4 regions of the Paenibacillus sp. NRS-1781 genome follow, and region 2 is predicted to be linked to each of the others. Evidence: riboswitches for the same ligand, from Rfam matches in the RefSeq annotation. Region 2 holds a riboswitch; each other region holds the start of a gene.

Region 1 (5,555 bases), on a different contig from region 2:
AGTTAAATTATTGTGGGTTGGTTGTCCAAATACCGGCTACTTTTAATTGAACCCGCGAAGGCAGCTTCAGTGCCGCCAATGTCAGGTCGGCCATATCCTGTGGCTGAAGCATACGGTCCTCGTCGCCAATCGGCAAACCTGCATTTGCTGCCAGTTCCGTATTGACTGTGCTTGGAGTCAGCGCGGTGACGCGAATGTTGGATTTGCGAACCTCCTGCATCAGTGACTCCGTGAAGCCCATCAAAGCAAACTTGGAGGCGCAATACGCCGAGCCTGTGGCGAAGCCTCGTTCGCCTGCTGTGGAGGATACATTAATAATGTTGCCGCTCTGCTGAGCAAGCATGCTCGGAAGAACCGCGTGTGTGACATAATAGGTTCCCAGCAGATTCACGCGGATTATGCGTTCCCACTCTTCGGGGTCCATGTCTGCAACTGTGCCGAATGTAGCAATTCCTGCATTGTTAATCAAAATGTCGACAGCGCCCAGATCATGCTCCAGCGAGGCTACAGCTGCAGCGGCCTGTGCGCGATCAGATATATCCGCGATAGCGCTAACCACCTTCACGCCGTATGTACTCCCCAGTGAATCTTGCAGCTTTTGCAGGTCAGGTAGTGTGCGTGAGATTAATCCCAGGTTGACGCCTTCCTTGGCCAAGGCCTCGGCAATGGCTTTACCAATGCCTTTAGTGGCGCCTGTAATAATGGCTGTTTTATTTTTAAGTTCCATCCAGTCTCCTCCTTATGGCTACATACATAGTTGTGCATTTAAGCACATGGTTATATTATACTGATTTCATTTCCCTGAACCAAACTTCTCTCCAACCAGGCCACTCATTTCGCTTGGTTGCGACCTGGAGTGTAAGTCCTCTGACGATGGTCATGATGGCTTATTTAGAAATAGCAATATTGCCTGAAGTCGTTTCGACCTTCATAACGTTCACACTACCGGGAACGGATTCGGGAGTGCCTGAGGTGGCTGTGATGGTTGTGTTTTGAATGGAGGCATCCTGTAGCTGTCCACGTGTGAACGTCCATTTTTATCAATAGCTGTTATTTCCCGCATCGCTTGTTGATTCCATTTCCAGTATCGAACCGTACCTCTGACCAGAAGGTTCAGAAGGTAGCGTACTCCAGGCAACAGGAATAGGCCAATCCCGGTCAACGTGATGGCAAAAAAGAATTTAGCGGGATAAAAGTTGCCGTTCAGCGCATAATCTGCGACAGCGAGAAGGGGGGCCACTATCAAGCTGACCGCTGCTGCTGCCAACGAAACCCATACTGCCCACAAAGAGGCTAGGACAGGAATGGAGATTAACAAATTGAGAAACAACAGTCCTAAGAAAGTAAATAGAATGCGTGTGAAGTTTCTCTAGCAACTCATTACGTTCCTACGGCCTGAGCCAGTTCGTAGCCGTAACGGTCCCTGCGCCCAATTAAAACAAGAACGCACAGTTCCAGCACCCCTTTTTTGAATTGGATGTTCACATTCATGAGCGGTGCGCCCTTCCTGGATGTTATCATTGCTTCATAGGTGTCGTTTGGAGTATGGGGGGGAGAAATGTGTGTTTGAACATAAAGGATTTCAGGTACTAATCATAAATCAGTAGTCAGGTATAATTTAACATCATGTACTGTTTAATGCAAGGTTATAAAATTTTAAAAGATAAATATGCAGGCTCATTTTAGGAGTTTTCTTTCACTTCTAGAGTCAATGAGATAGCGAATGCTGCTGAAAAAAGTAGTTCTAATTAGAAAAATGCCGAATTTTCGGGGGATTTACAGCAACCGGACTGCTTTAATTTTATTCTTAACGCTCTTGGGATGGTTGCAAAATGCTCAATAAAAGGAACTATGGAGATAAAGATCATTTCTTATAGAAAGTTATATTGATTCCTGACTCAGCGGAAGAGGATGAGCTGTATTTGAATTTTGGCTGTTCCTGGGATAGGGAGCATGGCTTGGGTGTATATATGAAGCAGGGAACACCCGAGCATATTCAAGGGGCATACACATGATATGATTTGGAATAGAATCCCCTTCCGGCGTTTAGGGAAAAGAGGGCCGGGAAGGGGAGGGGTTTAGAAATTAGCTGGATACAGCCAACGAATCTCTGGCTGCTTGAGCAGCCAGCACCATTTGCCGCAATGCATCGACGGATTCATCCTTGGTGCGGGTTTTCAGGCCACAGTCTGGATTGACCCAAAATAAATCAGAAGGCAGTACGCGCAGGGCACGCTGTATCATACTCAGCATTTCAGACACATCGGGAATGCGCGGGCTATGGATATCATATACGCCCAGACCGATGCCCTTGTCATACACCTGATCCTCAAAGCTGACAATCAGTTCTCCGTGGCTACGCGAGGTTTCAATAGAAATGACGTCGGCATCCATATCGGAGATGGATTGGATCATATCCTGAAATTCGGAATAGCACATATGCGTATGGATTTGGGTGGCGGGATCAACGGTTGCTGTTGTAACAAGGAAGGCTTGAACCGCCCACGCCAGATAGGCTTGCTGCTGCTCTTTTTTCAGTGGAAGCCCTTCACGGATCGCAGGTTCATCGACCTGAATCATGCCAATCCCCGCTTGTTCCAGTGCTTCTACCTCTGCACGAAGGGCCAGTGCTAACTGTAAAGCAACCTGACTGCGAGGAATATCATTACGCTCGAAGGACCAGTTCAAAATCGTTACCGGACCTGTCAGCATTCCTTTGACTGGCTTGGAGGTCAACGATTGGGCAAAGGCCGTTTCTTCCACAGTCATGGGTTGATCGAACGACACGTCTCCGTATATAATCGGCGGTTTAACACACCGGGAGCCGTAGGACTGCACCCACCCGTTTTGTGTAAAGGCAAAGCCTTTCAGCTTTTCGCCAAAAAATTCAACCATGTCTGTCCGCTCAAATTCCCCGTGTACGAGCACATCAATGCCAATGTTCTCCTGAATATCAATCCATTCCTTGATTTGCTGCTGAATGAACGTCCGATACTGCTCGGCAGACCATTCCCCTTTGCGATAGTGCAGACGGGCTTTGCGAACCTCTGCGGTTTGCGGGAAGCTGCCAATCGTCGTCGTAGGCAGTGGAGGCAGCTTCAGCTTGTCCTGCTGGATCACACGACGCTCAGCGAAGGGAACGCTGCGTGACTGTGGCTCTTTCGCCAGCAGAGTCTCCATATCGGCAGTCGTCTGTACTCGTGCCGCCGAGCTGTTGAAGCGGGCTACCGCGTCTGCACTCTGCTCAAGCTTGGCAATTGCCGAGGGTTCGCGTTTGCCAAGCGCAGCGGTCAAAGCTGCGATTTCTTCCAGCTTTTCATCGGCAAAGGCCAGCGCTTGCACCAGCTCTCGGTCCAGCTTGTGCTCTGCTTCCAGGCGGACTGGCACGTGCAGCAGACTGCATGATGGCTGCACGATGAGCTGACCAGCGGTGGTTTGCTCTGCCAGTTGTCCAAGCAGCGCAGCTACGGTGTTCAGATCGGAGCGCCATATATTGCGCCCGTCAATAACACCAGCGGCCAGCGTTTTCCCTGCGGGGAAGCCATGGCGTAGTACATGTTGCAGGTTTTCGCCATCATCATGCACAAAATCAAGACCTATTCCCTGTACCGGGAGCGTGGACAGGCGCTCATAATGATCCAGACTGCCAAAGTAGGTTTGCAGCACGATATTTAAGGATGGAGCAGCTTGGGCCAGAGCCTCATAGGCCTCCTGAATAATGTCCAAATCCTCTGTCGGGAATGAGGTGGTCAAGACAGGCTCATCTACCTGCACCCACTGAACGCCTTCCGCAGCCAGCTCAGACAGGACGCGGGCGTACAGTGGCAGGAAGCTTCGTATGATCGCGGCCAAATCCTTACGGTCATAGCCTTTGGACAGAGCAACGAACGAATAAGGACCGATCATGACGGGTTTACCTTCAATACCTAGTTCCTGTTTCGCTTCACGATAAGCCTGCAACGGCTTATTCTCGGTGAACACCGGAGTTGCATTTGCCAATTCCGGTACGATGTAGTGGTAATTGGTATTCAGCCATTTGGTCATTTCACTGGCGGTGGCACCTTTTTGTCCACGGGCTATCCCGAAATAGACGGATAGGGGAACAGGTCCCTCGGGACGGTAGTTGAACCGTTCCGGCACCAGACCGAACATCACGGATGTATCCAGCATGTGATCGTAATAGGAAAAGTCTCCGACAGGAATTCGATCAATTCCCTTGTCGCGCTGCTTGCTCAGATGCTCCAACCGCAATCGTTTCATCTCGGTATGCAATTCGCTTTCATCCATGCTGCCGTTCCAGAAGCGTTCCAGTGCTTTCTTCCATTCCCGGTTTCCTCCGATACGCGGATATCCCAGGTTACTGCTGATCAAGCCGGACAACTCAGGCAATTCGGTAAATGACATATACTTTTCCTCCCAGGCTGGTAGCCAGTTTATTTTTGCGTACAAAAAAAGACATTCCTCCCCGGAGTTAAAAATGAGTAGGGGAAAGAATGCCTCCGTTATTTAAAAAATGAAAATTCGGCGACTGCTCTTAACACCTCCCTATCTCCCGTAGGTACTTGCGATGTTGTTGAAATAGGCAGGTCTCCTGACTTACGGATCATGACTTTCAGCGCTCCTTCCCGGTCTGTGGACCAGTGGGTGTATCAACAGCTGAAAATTCCCCGTTTACAGTGGCGGGACCGCGCCGGACTTGCACCAGCTTCCCTTTTAAGCCTGAACTGAATAGAACAGACACCTATCTCCAAGCTATGTGATTATGGTATGACGAATAATTATGCACTCGTATACTTGTTCACCATCATAAGTGAAACTTGCAGGATACGCAATATAAACTCTGTTTAAACCTAAAATGAACTACATGCAAAAAAAGACAAACCTTCCCCCGTAGGGAAAGGACTTGTCTTAGGGCATAACAGCTCATGCGAGTATAACATCGCCTTAGGCTAATGTAACTATAGATCCTGCCTGAATGCTGGCCTTCACATCCACCAGTCGTTGATTGCGACTGCCCCGGAAGGGAAGGGTAAGATCCTTTTGCTGTTCTACAAAAGGGCCGTCCACAATCACATCGCATAGCAGCGCCAGCTCCCGGCGGGCCTGATCCGTAAGCAGCTCCTCATAGTCAAAGCCGGTATAGGCCCACACGGTTCGGTCAGGACAGGCTGCGCGGAAGTCGTGCACAAACTGCGAGCATTCCGATGCCGAGAAAAAAGGGTCTCCGCCGCAAAGGGTTAACCCGTCCAGCAGTGGATTATCTGCGATGTCACGGATGACTTCCTGCTGTCGCTCCAGTGTGAACGGTTCACCTGCGCGGAAGCTCCATGACGAGGGATTGAAGCAGCCGGGGCAGGCATGGCGGCAACCGCTAATGAATACGACGGTACGCAGGCCATGCCCTTCGTTCAGAGATTCAGGAATGTAGCCGCATAAATTCACCGATGCTTCACCCGGTCGCGCACCTCAGCCTGTTTCGCGGCGTTGAAGCGAACGGTATAATCACCTGTCAGATATCCGGTTACCCGGCGCAAACGCTGAAAATGCGTATGTTC
Region 2 (5,555 bases):
GCCGCTTTTACCGCTGCGTGCGCCGCCGGTCACGAGCACCTTCATCGCTGCGCGGCTCCCTGACCGTCCGATACGCCTGCATCGGCAAAGGTCGCCATTTCGCGCATAATGCGGCACGCCGCATCAATCAGGTGCAGGCTAAGCGCACCGCCCGTGCCCTCCCCGAGCCGCATGTCCAGATGAAGCATCGGCTCCAGCTTGAGCTCGCGGAGCACCGCCGCGTGCCCGCGCTCGTCCGAGGCGTGCGAAGCGAGCATGTACGCTGCGCTTGCAGGCGCAAGTGTACGCGCAGCGAGCGCAGCAGCGCCCGAGATAAAGCCGTCCAGCACGACTGGACAGCGATGAGCGGCTGCGCCGAGGATGACGCCTGCCAATGCGGCAATCTCCAAACCGCCGACCTTGGTCAGTACGTCAAGGGCGTCGTTTCCGTCAGGCTGATTCACGTCCAATGCGCGGCAGACGACCGCTATTTTACGGGTCAGCCCGGCCGAATCCACACCTGTGCCCCGGCCGACGATTATTTCTGGCTCCAGCCCGGTAAGGGCACACACGACCGCAGCGCTGGCCGTCGTATTTCCAATGCCCAGCTCTCCGGTTACGAACAGTCGTGTGCCGCCTTTGAATGCTTCCGCTACGGCTTCAGCTCCAGCCAAAACCGCTTGCTCCGCTTCCGTACGCAGCATCGCCGGCCCCTTGGCCATGTTCGAGGTCCCCATACGCACCTTGCGGTTCACCAGATCCGCATGAGCAACCTCTGCATTCACACCCACGTCTACCACCTTGACATCTGCGCCTGCATGACGTGCCAGCACGTTAATTGCCGCGCCGCCGGACAGCATGTTATACAGCATTTGCTGTGTAACCTCAGCCGGGAAGGCGCTGACCCCCTCTACACACACACCATGATCCGCAGCCATCACCATAACGGTTTTACGGTCAAACTCAGGCTTGTCCACCCCCGTAATGTCTGCCAGCTGTATAGCCAAACTTTCCAGCTTTCCAAGACTTCCCGGTGGCTTCGTTAATTGATCCAGATGCTGCGAAGCCTCCAAGGCTGTCGCCCCATCCGGCTGTGCGATGCTGTCTATTAACTGCTGTAATTTTTCGTTCATGCCTTCCACTCCCTGCTCCGTATACATATGTGTTTAGTGATCTCATCGTAAATTCTGTTGCTTCAGCACTTGACTCAATCAAGTCGTTCACCCTGACCAGATACATCCCTTGCACGTCTTCGCAGTAAAAGCTGCGGCACACCACTATCCGGGTGAGGCAGCATCACAGGCTCAACACCGTACACATGGCGAATTCGTTCCTCTGTTAGCAGCTCTGACGAAGCTCCTAACCCTTCAACCATCCCGTCCTTGAGCACAAGCAAATCATCACAAAACTGGGCAGTCAAATTGAGATCATGCAGAACAGATATAATCGTCACACCTGTTTCCCGCCGCCATTCCGCCAGCAGCTCCATAAATTCAAGCTGATAGCGTAAATCCAGATAGGTTGTAGGCTCATCCAGCAGCAAAATCTGTGGCTCCTGCACCATCACCTTCGCCAAAGCCACGCGCTGCCGCTGTCCCCCGCTCAAACGGTCTAACGACCTGTCCGACAAGTCGGTAAGATCCAGCCTCTCCAGCACACGATCCGTAATGATTCCCGGGTCCATCCCTTTTTCCTTACCCACCTTTTCTCTACCAAACCAGTCCTGATGGGGAAAGCGTCCCATTTCTACGACTTCCCTTACCGTGTAACCCACCGGGGGGAGCCCCTCCTGCTGGAGTACAGCTACAAGACGGGAAAGCTCTTTTCTGCCATAGCTGCTGACCCTTTTACCATATACAAGAACGTTGCCCGAAGTCGGGTGATCCACACCGGAAAGTAAATGCAGCAGCGTCGATTTTCCACTCCCGTTCGGGCCGATGATGCCCCACCAATCTCCTTCATCCACGCTCCAGCTTATATTTTTCAACGCATGGAATTCCCCAAAATCACGAGTCAGACTGGCAATCTCTAACGCTCGGACCCGCGTCTCCTGTGGTTCATTTGCATCTTTCACAGCAATCCCCCCCTGCGCAACTTCTTGTTCCGGTACAGGAGATATGCGAAGAACGGTGCGCCAACAAAGGCGGTCATGACACCAAGGGGAATTTCCGTCGGAGCCAGCAATGTACGCGCCGCAGTATCGGCCCAAGCCATAAAAATAGCCCCGCCCAATGCGGATAACGGAACAATCATCCGATAGTCGGGGCCCGTCACCAGACGGATAATATGCGGTACAACGAGTCCCACAAAGCCAATCACTCCGCATACCGAGACTGCCGCGGCTGTCAGCAGCGTGGATACGATCAGAACAGATAGCTTCGTTGCATCGACATGAACCCCCATGTGAGCCGCCTGACGTTCACCCAAGGCCAGAATGTTCAGCACTCGCGCCCGGTTCCACAGAAACACTAGCCCAATGACCACATAAGGTAAAAGAATGCCTGTATACGACCAGCCGCGCAGACTGAGGCTTCCCATGGTCCAGTACAATATTTCATTAACCGTCTCCTTCGACATGGCTGTCAGAAAGGAAACGACGGCTCCCAGAAAGGATTGCATCACCACGCCCGATAAAATGAGACTTTGCGTCGGAATTTTGCCGCCTTCCCTCGCCAGCGTCAGCACCATCCACAACGTCAGCATTCCGGTCGTAAACGCCACCAGCGGCAGTGTCCATACCCCTACAAATGAAAATTGAAGCCCCCAATAAATCAGTACCGCTGCCCCTACCGAGGCCCCCGAGGATACCCCCAGCGTGTAAGGATCAGCCAGCGGATTGCGGAGCACGCCCTGAAATCCGGCTCCCGCCAGCGCAAGCGCTGCGCCTACCAGCATACCCAGTAACACACGCGGCAGTCTGACCTTCAAAATAATCTGCTCTGTGGATGGATTCCAATCCGGTGTAACCGTCTCACCCAACCACGGCAGATGGTTGACCAGAATACCCGCGATTTGGCTGACGGGAAGCTTGGCCGAGCCGATGCCGAGACAGAGCAGCAGTGTCAGCAGCAATAAGGCAAGACCTGCCCCTCCAAAGCCGATCAGTCTACGACTCATTTGAAAATTTCAGGATACACGCCCTTGGCCACTGCCTTGAGACCTTCCGTTACGCGCGGACCCGGACGACTGATCAAATTATCATCCACGGCAAACACACGGTTGAGACGAACAGCCGATATTTGATCCCATCCACTACGGGCTTTGATGATATCGCCGAGCGTTTGGCCTGTTTTGTCGTCCTTGACATTTTTGCTGTATAAAATGACGTCCGGATTGGCCGCAATAATATTTTCTTCACTGATCTGGTACCAGCCCTTTTGCGTTGCAGCCACATTTTCGCCGCCCGCCAAAGAAATCAGCTCGTCCATAAACTCGCCCTTGCCGACCGTCCAGCCAGGTGAAAATTCGACGTAGACTCTCAGCTTTTGCCCTTTACCGATATTTTTAACACCGTTTTTCACTTCCGCTACATCGGCTCTCATCTTGTCGGTTACCGCTCTCGCTTCTTTCTGATGGTTGGTAATTTTCCCATATAGTTCAATATTAGCCATGACATCCTCAACCGTTTTCGGCTCGGTTTTAAAAATTATAATTCCCAGGTCGCGCAGCTTGGTCGTAGCCTGCTCACTGAGTGATATGCCTGCAAAAACGACTTCTGGATTCGCTGCAATGATCTCCTCTTCATTCGGCTTCATAATGCCGCCCACTTTAGGCTTCTTCGTAGCTGCTTCCGGGTAATCCGAATAGTCCGATACGCCGACAATTTCCTTATCCAGTCCGATGGCGAACAGCGCCTCGGTTTCAGCCGGGGAGACGGAAACGATTTTACCCGGCGCTTTTTTGAACGTAAACTCCTGCCCGGTCGCATCCTTAATGGTCAGCGGGTAGACCGTTTTGCCCGGAGGCTCCTGAGCGGTTGCCGTCTGTCCCGGTTGCTGTGAGGCTTGATCCCCTTTATTTTCAGCGTTCTTTCCGTTAGCTCCACATGCACTCAGCACAACCGCCAAGACCAGAGCCAATAAGCCTGTAGTCCAGACCTTTATTTTATTCCCTGCCATGATTTGCACCCCTCCATATAAATTCTTTTAAAAGCGTCACTTGAACATCATCCGATATCTCTAAATCCAGCCTTCTTTTCCTTTCAAAAAACCCCTGCATCCTCAGATAAGGACACAGGGGTCACGTTAGCGCAGATCGTACGCAGGCGGCAGTTTCTTCCGCATGGACAGTCACTGCGAACACGTCATCCTTTCCTCGAAGGACTATGGTGACAGGCGGACGGGCAGGTATCCTGACTTACAGAAATATGCGACAGCCTGTTGCTCCTTCATATGCTTTGTGGCACATAAACCAGAGCGGACTGGCATTTTTCCATTTACAGTGGCGGGACCGCGCCGGATTCACACCGACTTCCCTTTTAACAGCGCACCGATATGAATCCGAGGGTTTCATACCACTGCACCGACCTCGTCTGCTGGATATTTGATGTAGTGTTGGTCAAGCCGTTCTTTTACTTGATGATTATAGGTTAAAAAAGACTGGCTTACAACCCAAACCGCCTGTTTACCTGCCCTATGTCTGTGATCATGAGAAGTATATACGCAGTCAGTTCTGATCCACCAGCCATCCGGTGAACTTGTGCCCTGTAGCCAAATCTGGATGTGTTGCTGTAGAACGGGTGGCGGTTAAATCTGCAAATGGCTTTTGTGCCAAACTCAACCGAATCCTGATGGCCCCTCCCGGCTTCGGATTCAGGCTCCAAAAATCATGACCTGGTACCAGCATACAAGCCAACTGACGAATCACTCCACCATGCGTGACGACCAGAACAGAAGGTGGGGCATCGGACAAACCTGTTTTCTGAAGCTCCATCATTTTGCGCCACTCATACAAAGAGTCAAGAAATTCACCAAGACGGTTCACAAAGTCTTTCCAGGGCTCTCCACCCGGCGGCGTAACCCGTTGCGGCTCATCAATCCACACGCGGTACAATGCCACATCTTTGAGCATATCATACGTTTTTCCATCCCATTCCCCAAAATGAAGCTCTCTCAGACGTGGTTCCATGATGACAGACCAAGCAGACATATTATCTGGTTTCAGTTCCGATTCTGGCAAAATGATCTGCAAGGTCTGACGACAACGTATCAAGTCACTACAATAGATTCGGGCAAAGGAATGTGTCTGTAATTGTTCCCGCAAAGGCTCTAATTCCTGCTCTGCTCCTGGCAGCAAGCCCAGATCAGAGTGCCCCAGGTATCGACGTTCCCTGTTCCATAAGGTTGTGCCGTGACGTACCAGCACAAGCTCCAAATCCCATGGCGGGTGTTCTGTAAAATCATGCTTCAAGGTCACATCACTTCCTGCTCTATTGCTGGTGTTCGGTGCGTCACGCTTCATCACTGCGTCCACCCCAGTGCATAACATCCGGCGGACACGAACAGACACAATCCCACGAACATACTGGACACGGCAAACATCAGCCGAATCGTATGTCGGATATCCTCCGGCTCCAT
Region 3 (5,555 bases), on a different contig from region 2:
CTTTGACACATCCCTCCGCTTAATTCAAAAGGGTACGAGGACAAAATATGCTCAGGGTCTGCAAACCCGACCTTGCTCAATAAAGAGCACAGATAAGCCTCCTGCGCTTGAGTAGCGCAGCCCCCAGCCAGCTGTGCAATCCCGCTCAGCATCTGCCACATCCGGGGCAGCACGACCTGTGGGGGGGCTTGATGCTGTACAGGGCGGGGGAGGTTGCCCAGCCCCCTCTGGTCGGGCGGCATCCAGCGCCGCCCGTGCAGTCTAAGCGTGTCCGTCAGCTGTGCGCGGACGGTACGGATCGGATTCAACCCGCTCAGCGATTGTTGAATGAGCAGGGCAATGTCCTCGCGGCGCAGCCTTTGCCAGCGCCGTTCATCGAACGGGACGATGTCCTCCCCGTTGTAGTACATATGCCCCTGCGTAACGCCGATCCCCGGCTCCAGCATGCCCGAGATTGCGTGCGCGGTCAGACTCTTGCCGCATCCGCTCGGCCCGGTCAAGGCCACAATTTCCCCCGGATACACGGAAAAGCTGACATCCCTGAGCAACGGTTGATGTCCGCTTATCCGCATTGTTTTCCCATTCGCACCCGGCTTCCTACCTGCGTCCGTACCTGCTGCTGCGTCAATGCGTGTACCCGCTCCTGTGCCTATGCGACATATCTCCAAATGTTCCACGTGTAACAGTGGCTTGCGCCCTGCCATATTTCCATTCATCTGTCCTGTCCCATCCTTCATTCTGCCGCCCCCTTTTCCGAGAATCGGTCTCCCAGAAGCTGGCAGGCAAGCACAAATAGCATAATCGCCAAGCCCGGAAAAATCATGACATGCGGCGCCACCTGAAAATACGACGTCGCATCATGCAGCATCACGCCCCATTCCGGCTTAGGCGGCTGTACACCCAGCCCCAGAAAGGAAAGTCCGGCAACCATAAGCACCACTCGCCCGATGTCCCAAACCGCATACACAAGCAGCTGTGGCAGCGCCTGCGGCAATACATAGCTTCTGAGTACGCGCACATGTGAATTACCGGATAAACGGGCGTATCGGACATAGTCCTCCTGACAGGCTTTTTGAACAAGGGTGCGAATATACCGAACATACCCGGCCCACCGTACCGCAATAATGGCTAAGGTCATGTTTACAAAGCCTGGACCCAAGATACCCACAATCGCCACCGTCAAAATAATATCGGGAAAAGCAAGCACTCCGTCAATCACCCGCATGACTAGCTGATCCACACGCCCGCGCACATAGCCAATGAGCAAGCCTATCGGCAAACTGATACACAAGGTGGTCACTGTAATCGCACAAGCAATCAGTACGCTGGTCCGAATCCCGTAAATCAGCCGTGACAGCACATCCCTCCCCAAATGGTCCGTACCGAAGGGATATTCCCGGCTGGGCGGCTCCAGGCGCTTCAGGAGATTGACATTGAGAGGATCATGAGGGGCAACCCATGGAGCCAGCAATCCGAGCAGTACGATCAGGCCCAGCATTACGCCTCCTGTCAGTAAGCTTCCTTTGAAGGACAGCCGCATGTTTTTCATTTTCAACTTCCTCCCCTAACGCAAACGCAGCCTCGGATCTATAGCCGTTTGGACCAAATCCACCAAACACTGAACACCTACAATTAAAAATGCAGCAAAAATAACATACCCCTGAATCACCGGATAATCCCGCTGCGTAATCGCGTCTATAAAATACTTGCCCAAACCCGGCCATGAAAAAATCGTCTCTACGATGACATTGCCCGCCAGCATAAATGACAAATTCGTGCCTAACAACGTGATGATCGGCAAAATCGCATGCTTGAATATCTCAAAAAACAAAACATACGTACGGGAAAAGCCTCTGGCCTTCGCCGCCTTCACAAAATTCCGGTCACCCAGCTCCAACATTTGGGCACGCAGTACACGGGCTTGCACAGCCCCCAAACCTGCCCCAAGGGTCAGCGCTGGCAGTACCAAATGAGTCCAATCTTCCCGACCCATGGACGGGAGCCAGCCCAAACGGACGGAGAACAGGTAAATCAGCAGAAAGCCAAGCCAAAAAGAGGGGATGGACGATCCGAGCAGTGCAAACAGCCTTCCCAGACGATCCAGCCAACCGCTGGATTTTACCGAGGCAGCCAGCCCCATCCCAAGAGTCAGCAACGTCATGACGGCAAAGCCCGCCGAGGCCAGCTCCACGGTAGCAGGCAGTCTGTTCCACAGTTCGGTTAGCACCGACTCCTTGGATACATAGGAGGTGCCCCAATGCCCTGTGAACACATCACGCAGCCAGTTTACATACTGAATATGAAGCGGCTCGCTCAAGCCCAGCTCCTTCCGCAGCGCCGTCAACGCCTCCTCAGAGGCAGGCACATTATGCGCGGTGAGCAGAATGGTAGCAGGGTCGCCGGGAGCCAGCCTCATCAGCACAAATGTCAGCGTGGATACAACGAACACAATAATGACCAGTTGCGCCACACGTTCCAGAATAAAACGAATCATAGGGTATCCAGTCCGTTATTCCGCAATATCGGATTGCGCCGTAATGTAGTAATACTCAATCGGATGCGGTGTAAAGCCCTCTACCCCTTTTTTCACCCCAAATACATTATCAGGGTGAACAATAAACGACTGCGGCAAATCGGTATTAATGATATCCAGCGCTTGCAATGTCACGGCATTACGCTGTGCTGTATCCTTCGCCAGCTTCAAGCTGCCAAGAAGGTTCTCCAGCGGTTTGGAACCATAACGGCTTACATTGGCCTCGCTTTTAGAGGAATAAAACATGTCCATAAAATATTGCGGCTCCCCCGTATGGGCAGTCAGCATACTGTACATGGCAAAATCCCAATCGTTTTTGGTTAGCGCCTCGTCGATATTTTCCACCTTGCGGATCTTCACCTGGATGCCCTCTTTCAGCAGTTGGCTCTGAATCACCTCAGCCATGACCGAAAGCTCTGGACGCTGAGGGAAGGTCAGCAACGTAACCTCGAACGGCTTGCCCTGCTTGGTCCATGTACCTTGGGCATCCTTTTGCCAGCCGTCCTTCGTCAACAACTGCCCTGCCGTTCCGTCCAGCACTTTACGTTCCACCTTGCCGAAGGGGAGAATGCTCGGGAATGGGCTGCTTGCCTCCGTACCATAGCCTCTCATGATCGCACTCACAATGGATGCACGTGGTATCAGGCTGTCCACTACTTTGCGGTTCGCGGCATCCTTGAACACAGGCGACTCCATGTTATACACGATCATATGAGTGCGCAAAGAGGGAGCCGACAGCACTTGCAGCTTATCGTTCTTTTTTAATACCTCCGCGTTATCCACCGGAATATCAGTCGCTACATCTACTTCGCCAGATTGCAGCGCCAACAGGCGTGAATTGCCGTCCGTAATGAACTTCATCGTTGCTTCAGCCAGCCGGGCCTTCTCGCCCCAATATCCGTCATAACGCTCTACGACCAAGGACTGATCCTTGTTGAACGCTTTAATTTTAAAAGCACCTGTCATCGCAGGGTAGCTCTGCTCATCCTTCATAGACGCTACATCCAGCACAATCGTCGATGGATCAGCCAGATTGGACACCAGCGCTGAATTGGGCTGGTTAGTCGTGATTTTCAACGCCAGCGGCCCAGTTACATCAATCGACTTTACGTCTAGCAAATCCTTTGCCAAATGGCTTTTCTCGATGGAGCGCAGCAGGGAAGCTTTCACACTTTCCGCGTCCATACTCTTTCCGTCATGAAAAGTGACCTTATCCTGCAAGCCGAACGTCCAAACTGTGGGACTGTCCTGCTTCCATTCCTTGGCCAGCCAAGCCACTGGCTCCAGCTTTTCATTCAAACGGACAAGTGTCTCACCTGCGCCGGACCGCATGACATCCCAGCTATTGTCTCCGTGCGGGTCAACGCCCGACGGTTTCCACGTATACGCCATCACCAGTTTCTTATCTGCTGTAGCCTGTTGTGTGGATGTGTTCTCGCCCTTGCTGGGGCTATCCGCCGTCTTACTAGTTGTCGAGCATCCCCCCAGAGCCATAACTGCCAGCAGCAGCATCACCCCTGTACATATAAACCATGAACGCTTTTTACGATTGCTTATCATCTTATTTATCCCCCTCTGTCTTGTCATTCACAAATACCTAGCGCGAAAAAAGCATCCCCGACCGCTTGATCAGCAGTCAGAAATGCTTTCATGATCAAATGCCTAAGCTCACCCTCTTCACCCTCTAAAAACAAGGGGATCGGATCGGTTTCAGACATTCTGTATGCAGCACGCCTAACCACCTCCCCAGCATCCCGTGGGTCTGACAGTGATGTTAAAACAGGCAGGTCTCCTGACTTCAGGCTTATCTCTCAGGCCTTCCCGGTTCCTCACAGTTCCAGTGGCTGTTCTGAAAGCTACAGCAATTCCCTGCTGATGCCTGTATACAGTGGCGGGTCCGTGTCGGAATCTACCGAACTTCCCTTTTAAGTGAACACGCACAACAGCCATCTACATGATTTCAGCGAAACCCTGTAAGTGGAAAGTCCGGTTCACACCTGTTTTCTTCCTTTATTCCTCTATATTACGAATTAGGACTATCTTATTTTGTTGTTACAGGCTTGTCAACAAATGCTGCGCAATATTTTAAATTTAAACGATACGGCAAGGATCAAGGCTATGACTTTGCGTTGCATGCACGCAATGGACGTGATAAAATTAGGTATAGAGATAACCACCGTGTCCGTATACTAAAAAGAGCCTTCGCCGCTACCAACGGCAAAGACTCTTAGGACTTGAAAGGCTGTGGATCATCACGGCGCGCTAAATGCGTAGCTAAACCCACCGTTAGGCGCCTAACCTAATTACACGGTGGGTTTTCGCTTGTTCCGAAATTTCCGACGTAGCCAGCGATAAAGTTTACGAATACTAAACACCAGGCTTAGTAACGTAACCATCCAACGCAACACATCGTAGCACGACACAAGGTTGACCATCGGCTTCACCCCCTTTCGGGAAGCTGCGCCGTGGTCTGAAAACATCCACCACTATTCAAAATCCATAAGGTAGATTATACCATGACCTCGCCTATCACTCTAGCAAATTCTTCTAATAGAATCTCAAACCCCGATCTTCATACAGGAAGGGGGTTTTATCAATAACTCTATGCCAAAAAGCCGGAAAAATAGGCTTACGTCCTCTCTCCCGCGGTCTTTATCTAATCCTAATCGTTAAACCTTCTGCGGAACCTCTGACACCTTCCCGCCTTTGACCCATTCGCCCTGTTTTTTCGTTAAAACGATATTCAAGACAATCGCCGTAATCGAGCCGGATACGATACCGTTTTGCAGCAGCATTTTGGCAAAGCTCGGCAGTTGGTCAAACATTTGGGGCAGCACGACAGAGCCGAGGCCCACCGCAATGCTACATGCCGCGATCAGCAGATTGCTTTCCTTCTGCAAATCCACCTCTAACAAAATAGACATGCGCAATATTTTAAATTTAAACGATACGGCGAGAATCAAGAAAATGGATTTTCAATGCAAGGCTGTCAATAAATGTAGTTCATATCCGACTAATGGAC
Region 4 (5,555 bases), on a different contig from region 2:
GAGCTGGGAAGATATTTTGAGCATAGCGCTTCGGCGCACGGCTGCGGCCTGGAAGTAGTGAGCTGAAAACTTCCCCATATCCTTGGGATAAAGGGTAAAATGAAGATAAGGGCCTACAGGGTCTTTATCTTTTTTTGTTGGAAATGCATCGACAGAAGTTTTTGTTATAGGGAAAATATTTATTTAATATAATGAAAAAGCCTCGATGCGGATACCAGGACAGGAGCTGAGACGTTATGAATTCCATTTGTGTATTTGCCGGGTCCAGGCCCGGACATTCATCGGTATATCTTCAGGAGGCAGGCAAGCTTGGAGAGGCTATGGCGAGACATCAGGTCCGTTTAATCTATGGAGGCTCCAGCAAGGGGCTGATGGGCGAGGTCGCGGATGCGATGCTGGCAGGGGGCGGTCAGGTCACCGGGATTATGCCAACCCTGTTATTCGATGCAGAGATTATTCACCGGGGAATTACTGAATTTATTGAGGTGGCGAACATGCATGAACGCAAAGCGGTGATGAGCGAAAAGGCTGACGCATTCATTGCCCTTCCGGGCGGATTGGGAACCTTTGAGGAGCTATTTGAGGTGCTGTGCTGGGCGCAAATCGGCATTCATCGCAAGCCCATCGGGCTGCTGAATGTGAACGGATATTTTGACCCGTTGGAGGAAATGGTGCGTCATAGTGTGCGGGAGGGCTTTACCGGAGTTGACCATCCAACGCTGTTGAGTATCTCTGCGGACCCGGACGAATTGTTGCATATGTTAAAAAATAAGGCAGAGAACTTGAAATAAAGCGTTTTTCATGCTTGCGCAACTGATTAAGCCAAGGTTATGATAAGACCCATAATCAAATAGCGGACAGACAAGGTGCCTTTGTGATAGCGAAGGGTAACAGGGAATCGGGTGCAAGTCCCGAGCGGTCCCGCCACTGTAAGGAAGAGGATTTTTTCAGACGTCACTCGTGAGAAAACGGGGAAGACGAAAAAATCTGTTGATGCCGAGCCAGGAGACCTACCTTGATCTGTATGCACCGTTAACCTTCGCGGAGAGGATGGGTGTACGAAATCAGGAAATCAGGCGCACGCTGCTTTTTCCATGTTGGTTACAGGTTTGCGTGGATCAGAACGTGCAGAAGCGTTTCAAGCGTGAACAGGCAGATGGAAAGCAACGGCACGATGGCGGAAGACAAGAAGTGTCTTCTTATGCTGTGTCCGTCTGATGATACGATGCGTACATAGGAAACCCATCCGGGCAGGATGGGTTTTTTTGAGTTACAGGATGTCCATATACAAGTGAAATAGATAGAAGTATGGAAAACATGGCATAGATTTAAGAGGGAGGATAACGATGAGCCCATTAGGAAAATTGCTCGTGATTGGATTCGGACCGGGGGATATGGAACATATCACCAAACGGGCGCTGGACGCGTTGGCCGAGAGTGAGGTCATTATTGGCTACAACACCTATGTGGATCTGATCCGTCCGTTGTTGAATGGACAGGAGATTGTACGCACAGGCATGACGGAGGAAGTGAGCCGTGCGCAGGAGGCGGTTCGACAGGCGGAGATGGGTAAGAAGGTAGCCGTCATTTCCAGTGGAGACGCAGGCGTATATGGTATGGCGGGGCTGGTGTACGAAGTGCTGATGCAAAAGGGCTGGCGCCGTGAGGACGGGGTTGAGGTAGAAGTCGTGCCGGGGATATCGGCGATTCAGTCCTGTGCTTCGCTGCTGGGTGCGCCCGTCATGCATGATGCGTGCACGATCAGTCTGAGTGACCATTTGACCCCTTGGGAAACGATTGTGAAGCGTGTAGAGGCGGCAGCTTCGGCGGATTTTGTCATTGCATTGTACAATCCGCGGAGTGGCCGACGTACACGCCAGATTGTTGAGACGCAGTCCATCTTGCTGCGTTACCGTGATCCGCAGACTCCGGTTGGGCTGGTCAAGAGTGCTTACCGTGACCGTCAGCAAGTAATAGTGACGACGCTGGAGGACATGCTGAACCATGACATTGGCATGCTGACGACTGTCATTATAGGCAATTCCTCGACGATGGTGTATGACGGTCTGATCGTGACGCCACGCGGGTATCAGCGCAAGTATACGCTGGGTGCGACCGAGCAGGCGCTCAAGCCGCATCAGCGGCTCCGCACGGAAGCGGAGCCGTGGTCGCTGGGCGCGCAAGAGGATCGCGCGTTGAATGCGTCGCAGGCAGGCGCAGCTCCCGCAGTACCAGCCCCTGCGGGAGCTGGCGGGACCGCGCCCGCTCCTTCCGCGAGCGGTGCTGCTGCGGTTGCCACGCAGGCACGCCCGCAAGTGGTGGCTGCCGTGCAGGCCGCGCCGTCTGCGGCGCAAGCCGGTGCAGCCCCGGCAGCGCTGGCAGCGGAGGCGCTGAGCCGCCTCGCTGCGGGCGGCAAGCTGCCGGGCGAAGCGAGCGCACGCTGGAGCGGGCAAGCGCCCGTCGTGAGCGCCACCGGAACGGCAGCCGTGGCCGGAGCAGTGGCTACGGCCGGGACAGCGACAGGCAGCTTTGGCAAGCCTGCGCTGTTTGAGGTGGGCGTTTCCCCCGGCGTGGGAAACAAAAAGTTCACCGCTCGCCAGATGGCGCTGCTCGCGGAGGTAGCGGGTGATGAAGGCGAGCTGGAGTATACGCCGGATCACCAGATCGTGCTGCGCGTGCCATGCGCAGATCCGGAGGAGCTGGTAGGGCGGCTGCGTGATGAACGATTCATCGTGATGCCGATTGGCGATGTGTTTAAGGTGAAGGCGTGCGACTTCTGCAATATGGAGAAGGATGACGCTGTGCCTGTGGCAGAGCATCTACAGGTTGTACTGGGCGGATTGCAGGCACCCAAGGAAACGAGCATTGCCTTGAACGGCTGTGGTATGGCCTGCTATGGGGCAGTGCTGGAGGATATCGGAATCGTATACCGCAAGGGAGGATACGATCTGTTTCTTGGCGGCAAAAAATTTGGTCGCAACGCTCATGCCGCTCAACCTGTAGCGGAGGGCATTCCGGGAGATCAGATTACGGATATCGTTGAGAATGTCATCGCTGAATATAAGGAAAAAGGGCATCCAAACGAGCGTTTTCATAAATTTTTCAAACGTGTAGGTGTTGTAGCGGGTTTTCGGCATGAAGATGCGCCTGCAATAGTGGAAGTGAATGCCGTCTGTGGTGATTAATGGGCTAGAAAGCCTGTTTTTATGGATGTAAGCATATAGATAAAATAGGGCGTCTTGCAGGTTATCCCTATTTTGATGAGGAGGAAAATACAGTAGTGAATGCAATATTGTTGGTTGGACATGGAAGTCGGGACCCGGAGGGGAACCGGGAGCTGCTGGAATTTGCACAGGCGGTGGCAGATCGGGTGCCGGATATGAGTGTGGAAACCTGTTTTTTGGAGCTGACACGGCCCAGCATTGCTGAGGGTGTGCAGGCGTGTGTGGAGCAAGGGGCGACGCGTGTTGTGCTTGTTCCGATTATTTTGTTCGCAGCGGGACATGCCAAAATTGATATTCCGATGGCGATTGACCGGGCAAAGGCGAAATATCCGCAGGTGGAATTTGTATACGGACGTCCGATTGGCGTTCACGAAAAAATCGTCAGCATTCTGCAAAGCCGCTTGAAAGAGGCCCGTCCGGTTGCGGTTCCAGCCGGTATGGATAGCGCTGTGGAGGCTTCTGCCGAGGTGACGGATGAAGAAACGGCTGTGCTAGTGCTGGGACGCGGAAGCAGCGATCCGGATGCGAACAGCGACTTTTTCAAAATTACCCGTATGCTGTGGGAGAAACTCCCGTATACGTGGGTGGAGAGCAGCTTTATCGGTGTGACACAACCCTCATTTCCAGATGGCTTGGAGCGTTGTCTACGTCTAGGTGCCAAAAAAATCATCGTGCTTCCATACTTTCTATTCACAGGTGTGCTGATTAAGCGTATCCGAGAAATGACAGAGGAATTTGCGGAGTCTCATCCTGAATTACACGTGGAAATGGGCGGATATATTGGGTTCCATCCTCAATTGGTCGAGCTGGTGCTGGAGCGTGCCAATGAAGGTTTAGTCGGCAAGGTTATGGCCAATTGCGATAACTGCCAGTTCCGTCTGGAGGCGCAGGAGCATCACCATCATCACCACGACCATGATCACGATCACGGACATGACCACGATCATCATGATCATCACGACCATGACCACCATGCACATGGACACGAGCATCATCATGAGGATCACTCGCATGATCACGACCATGACCACAAGCACGAGCATGTACATGCGCACAGCCATGATGACCATGATCATGAACACCACCACGATCCTACACATGCGCCGTCTGTTGCGAGCGGAAGCGGGATTTCAGGCAGCGGGCAGGTGAGTGGCTCATGATTTTTATGCTATGCGGAACGAGCGATGCTCGGGAACTGGCGCTGCAAATCCGTGACAACGGCTTCAGGGTATTGGCCTCCGTCGTAACAGAAAGCGCGGCAAACAGCCTGTCCGAAGTGGGTTTGGACGTACGTACAGGTCGAATGACAGCCGATGAAATGGCAGCGGTGGTTCGGGAACAGGGAGTGCAGGCCATCGTGGATGCCAGTCATCCTTTTGCAGAAGAAGCTCATGCGAATGCCATGACAGCCGCCCGCGAGTCTGGGGTTCCTTATGTTCGCTACGAGCGGGCAGGGCTGGTGTATGACAATCATCCCCTGCTTCATATCGTACCCTCCTATGAGGAAGCCGCATTGGAAGCGAAGCAGCTCAAAGGCTCAGTAATGCTTACAACAGGCAGCAAGACGCTCGGCACGTTCACCAAGCATTTGCTCGAAGACCCGGAGATTCGTTTGGTTGCTCGAATGCTCCCACGTCTGGACAATATGGAGAAATGCGGCGAGCTAGGCATGGAGCAAAAAAATATTATTGCCATGCAGGGACCTTTTTCCCGCGAGATGAACGAAGCATTGTACAAGCACTTCAGCACGACGGTGATGGTGACCAAGGAAAGCGGACGCACGGGAGCGGTGGATGAAAAGGTTCAATCTGCGCTGGAGCTGGGCATTCATGTGATTTTGATTTCCAGACCAGAAGTGGAATTTGGTACCGTATTTGATCATTTCAACGGAGTGATCGACGCACTGCGTACAGCAGAAGAGAAAGCTTCCATTTGAGTTGAGTCATGCCCCTGTGAATCCGGTCGATCCGGTCAATCCAATGAATGCACAACGATTTCTGGCGTGTATTTAAAATATAGTCATCTTAAAGTACGTATATAAACTAATTTTCTATAAAGGAGTGGTCGAGACGATGGATTTTAAAACAGATTTCAAACCGCTGACGGTGCAGCCGCAGGAGATTGAGGGCAAAAGCTTCGAAATGATCACCGAGGAGCTGGGAGAGCATCCTTTTACAGAAGCGCAATATCCAGTCGTACAACGTGTGATTCACGCGTCTGCTGATTTTGAGCTGGGTCGTAGCATGGTATTTCATCCGAAAGCGATTGAAGCTGGAGTTGCGGCCATTCGCGCAGGGCAGCAGGTCGTTGCGGACGTGCAAATGATTCAGG

What was found. Region 2 has a riboswitch for cobalamin ahead of ACIFO6_RS07730 (ABC transporter substrate-binding protein). Riboswitches for the same ligand answer to the same signal wherever they lie in the genome.
Region 1: it holds a riboswitch for cobalamin, as region 2 does, so the genes downstream of both, metE (5-methyltetrahydropteroyltriglutamate--homocysteine S-methyltransferase) here and ACIFO6_RS07730 (ABC transporter substrate-binding protein) in region 2, are expected to answer to the same signal.
Region 3: it holds a riboswitch for cobalamin, as region 2 does, so the genes downstream of both, ACIFO6_RS15570 (ABC transporter substrate-binding protein) here and ACIFO6_RS07730 (ABC transporter substrate-binding protein) in region 2, are expected to answer to the same signal.
Region 4: it holds a riboswitch for cobalamin, as region 2 does, so the genes downstream of both, ACIFO6_RS05325 (hypothetical protein) here and ACIFO6_RS07730 (ABC transporter substrate-binding protein) in region 2, are expected to answer to the same signal.

The regions. Positions count from the first base shown of each region.
Region 1 is NZ_JBITPI010000015.1:172,158-177,712, reverse strand. Features, by position in the region: gene ACIFO6_RS05470 (3-ketoacyl-ACP reductase) at 8-727, opposite strand; gene ACIFO6_RS05465 (hypothetical protein) at 938-1,288, opposite strand; partial or broken gene ACIFO6_RS05460 (PadR family transcriptional regulator) at 1,390-1,491, opposite strand; gene ACIFO6_RS05455 (DUF6985 domain-containing protein) at 1,887-2,015, shown strand; gene metE (5-methyltetrahydropteroyltriglutamate--homocysteine S-methyltransferase) at 2,086-4,404, opposite strand; cobalamin riboswitch at 4,565-4,760, opposite strand; gene nrdG (anaerobic ribonucleoside-triphosphate reductase activating protein) at 4,945-5,442, opposite strand; gene ACIFO6_RS05440 (anaerobic ribonucleoside triphosphate reductase) at 5,439-5,555, opposite strand, start outside.
Region 2 is NZ_JBITPI010000020.1:69,793-75,347, forward strand. Features, by position in the region: partial or broken gene ACIFO6_RS07710 (bifunctional adenosylcobinamide kinase/adenosylcobinamide-phosphate guanylyltransferase) at 1-45, opposite strand, end outside; gene cobT (nicotinate-nucleotide--dimethylbenzimidazole phosphoribosyltransferase) at 42-1,112, opposite strand; gene ACIFO6_RS07720 (ABC transporter ATP-binding protein) at 1,187-2,053, opposite strand; gene ACIFO6_RS07725 (FecCD family ABC transporter permease) at 2,050-3,096, opposite strand; gene ACIFO6_RS07730 (ABC transporter substrate-binding protein) at 3,093-4,097, opposite strand; cobalamin riboswitch at 4,304-4,521, opposite strand; gene ACIFO6_RS07735 (histidine phosphatase family protein) at 4,645-5,439, opposite strand; gene cbiB (adenosylcobinamide-phosphate synthase CbiB) at 5,439-5,555, opposite strand, start outside.
Region 3 is NZ_JBITPI010000043.1:50,843-56,397, forward strand. Features, by position in the region: gene ACIFO6_RS15555 (ATP-binding cassette domain-containing protein) at 1-737, opposite strand, end outside; gene nikC (nickel transporter permease) at 734-1,549, opposite strand; gene nikB (nickel ABC transporter permease) at 1,565-2,494, opposite strand; gene ACIFO6_RS15570 (ABC transporter substrate-binding protein) at 2,510-4,093, opposite strand; cobalamin riboswitch at 4,299-4,496, opposite strand; partial or broken gene ACIFO6_RS15575 (purine permease) at 5,203-5,457, opposite strand.
Region 4 is NZ_JBITPI010000015.1:143,014-148,568, reverse strand. Features, by position in the region: gene ACIFO6_RS05335 (uroporphyrinogen-III synthase) at 1-66, shown strand, start outside; gene ACIFO6_RS05330 (TIGR00730 family Rossman fold protein) at 237-791, shown strand; cobalamin riboswitch at 849-1,032, shown strand; gene ACIFO6_RS05325 (hypothetical protein) at 994-1,218, shown strand; gene cobJ (precorrin-3B C(17)-methyltransferase) at 1,347-3,185, shown strand; gene ACIFO6_RS05315 (sirohydrochlorin chelatase) at 3,281-4,384, shown strand; gene cobK (precorrin-6A reductase) at 4,381-5,160, shown strand; gene ACIFO6_RS05305 (precorrin-8X methylmutase) at 5,297-5,555, shown strand, end outside.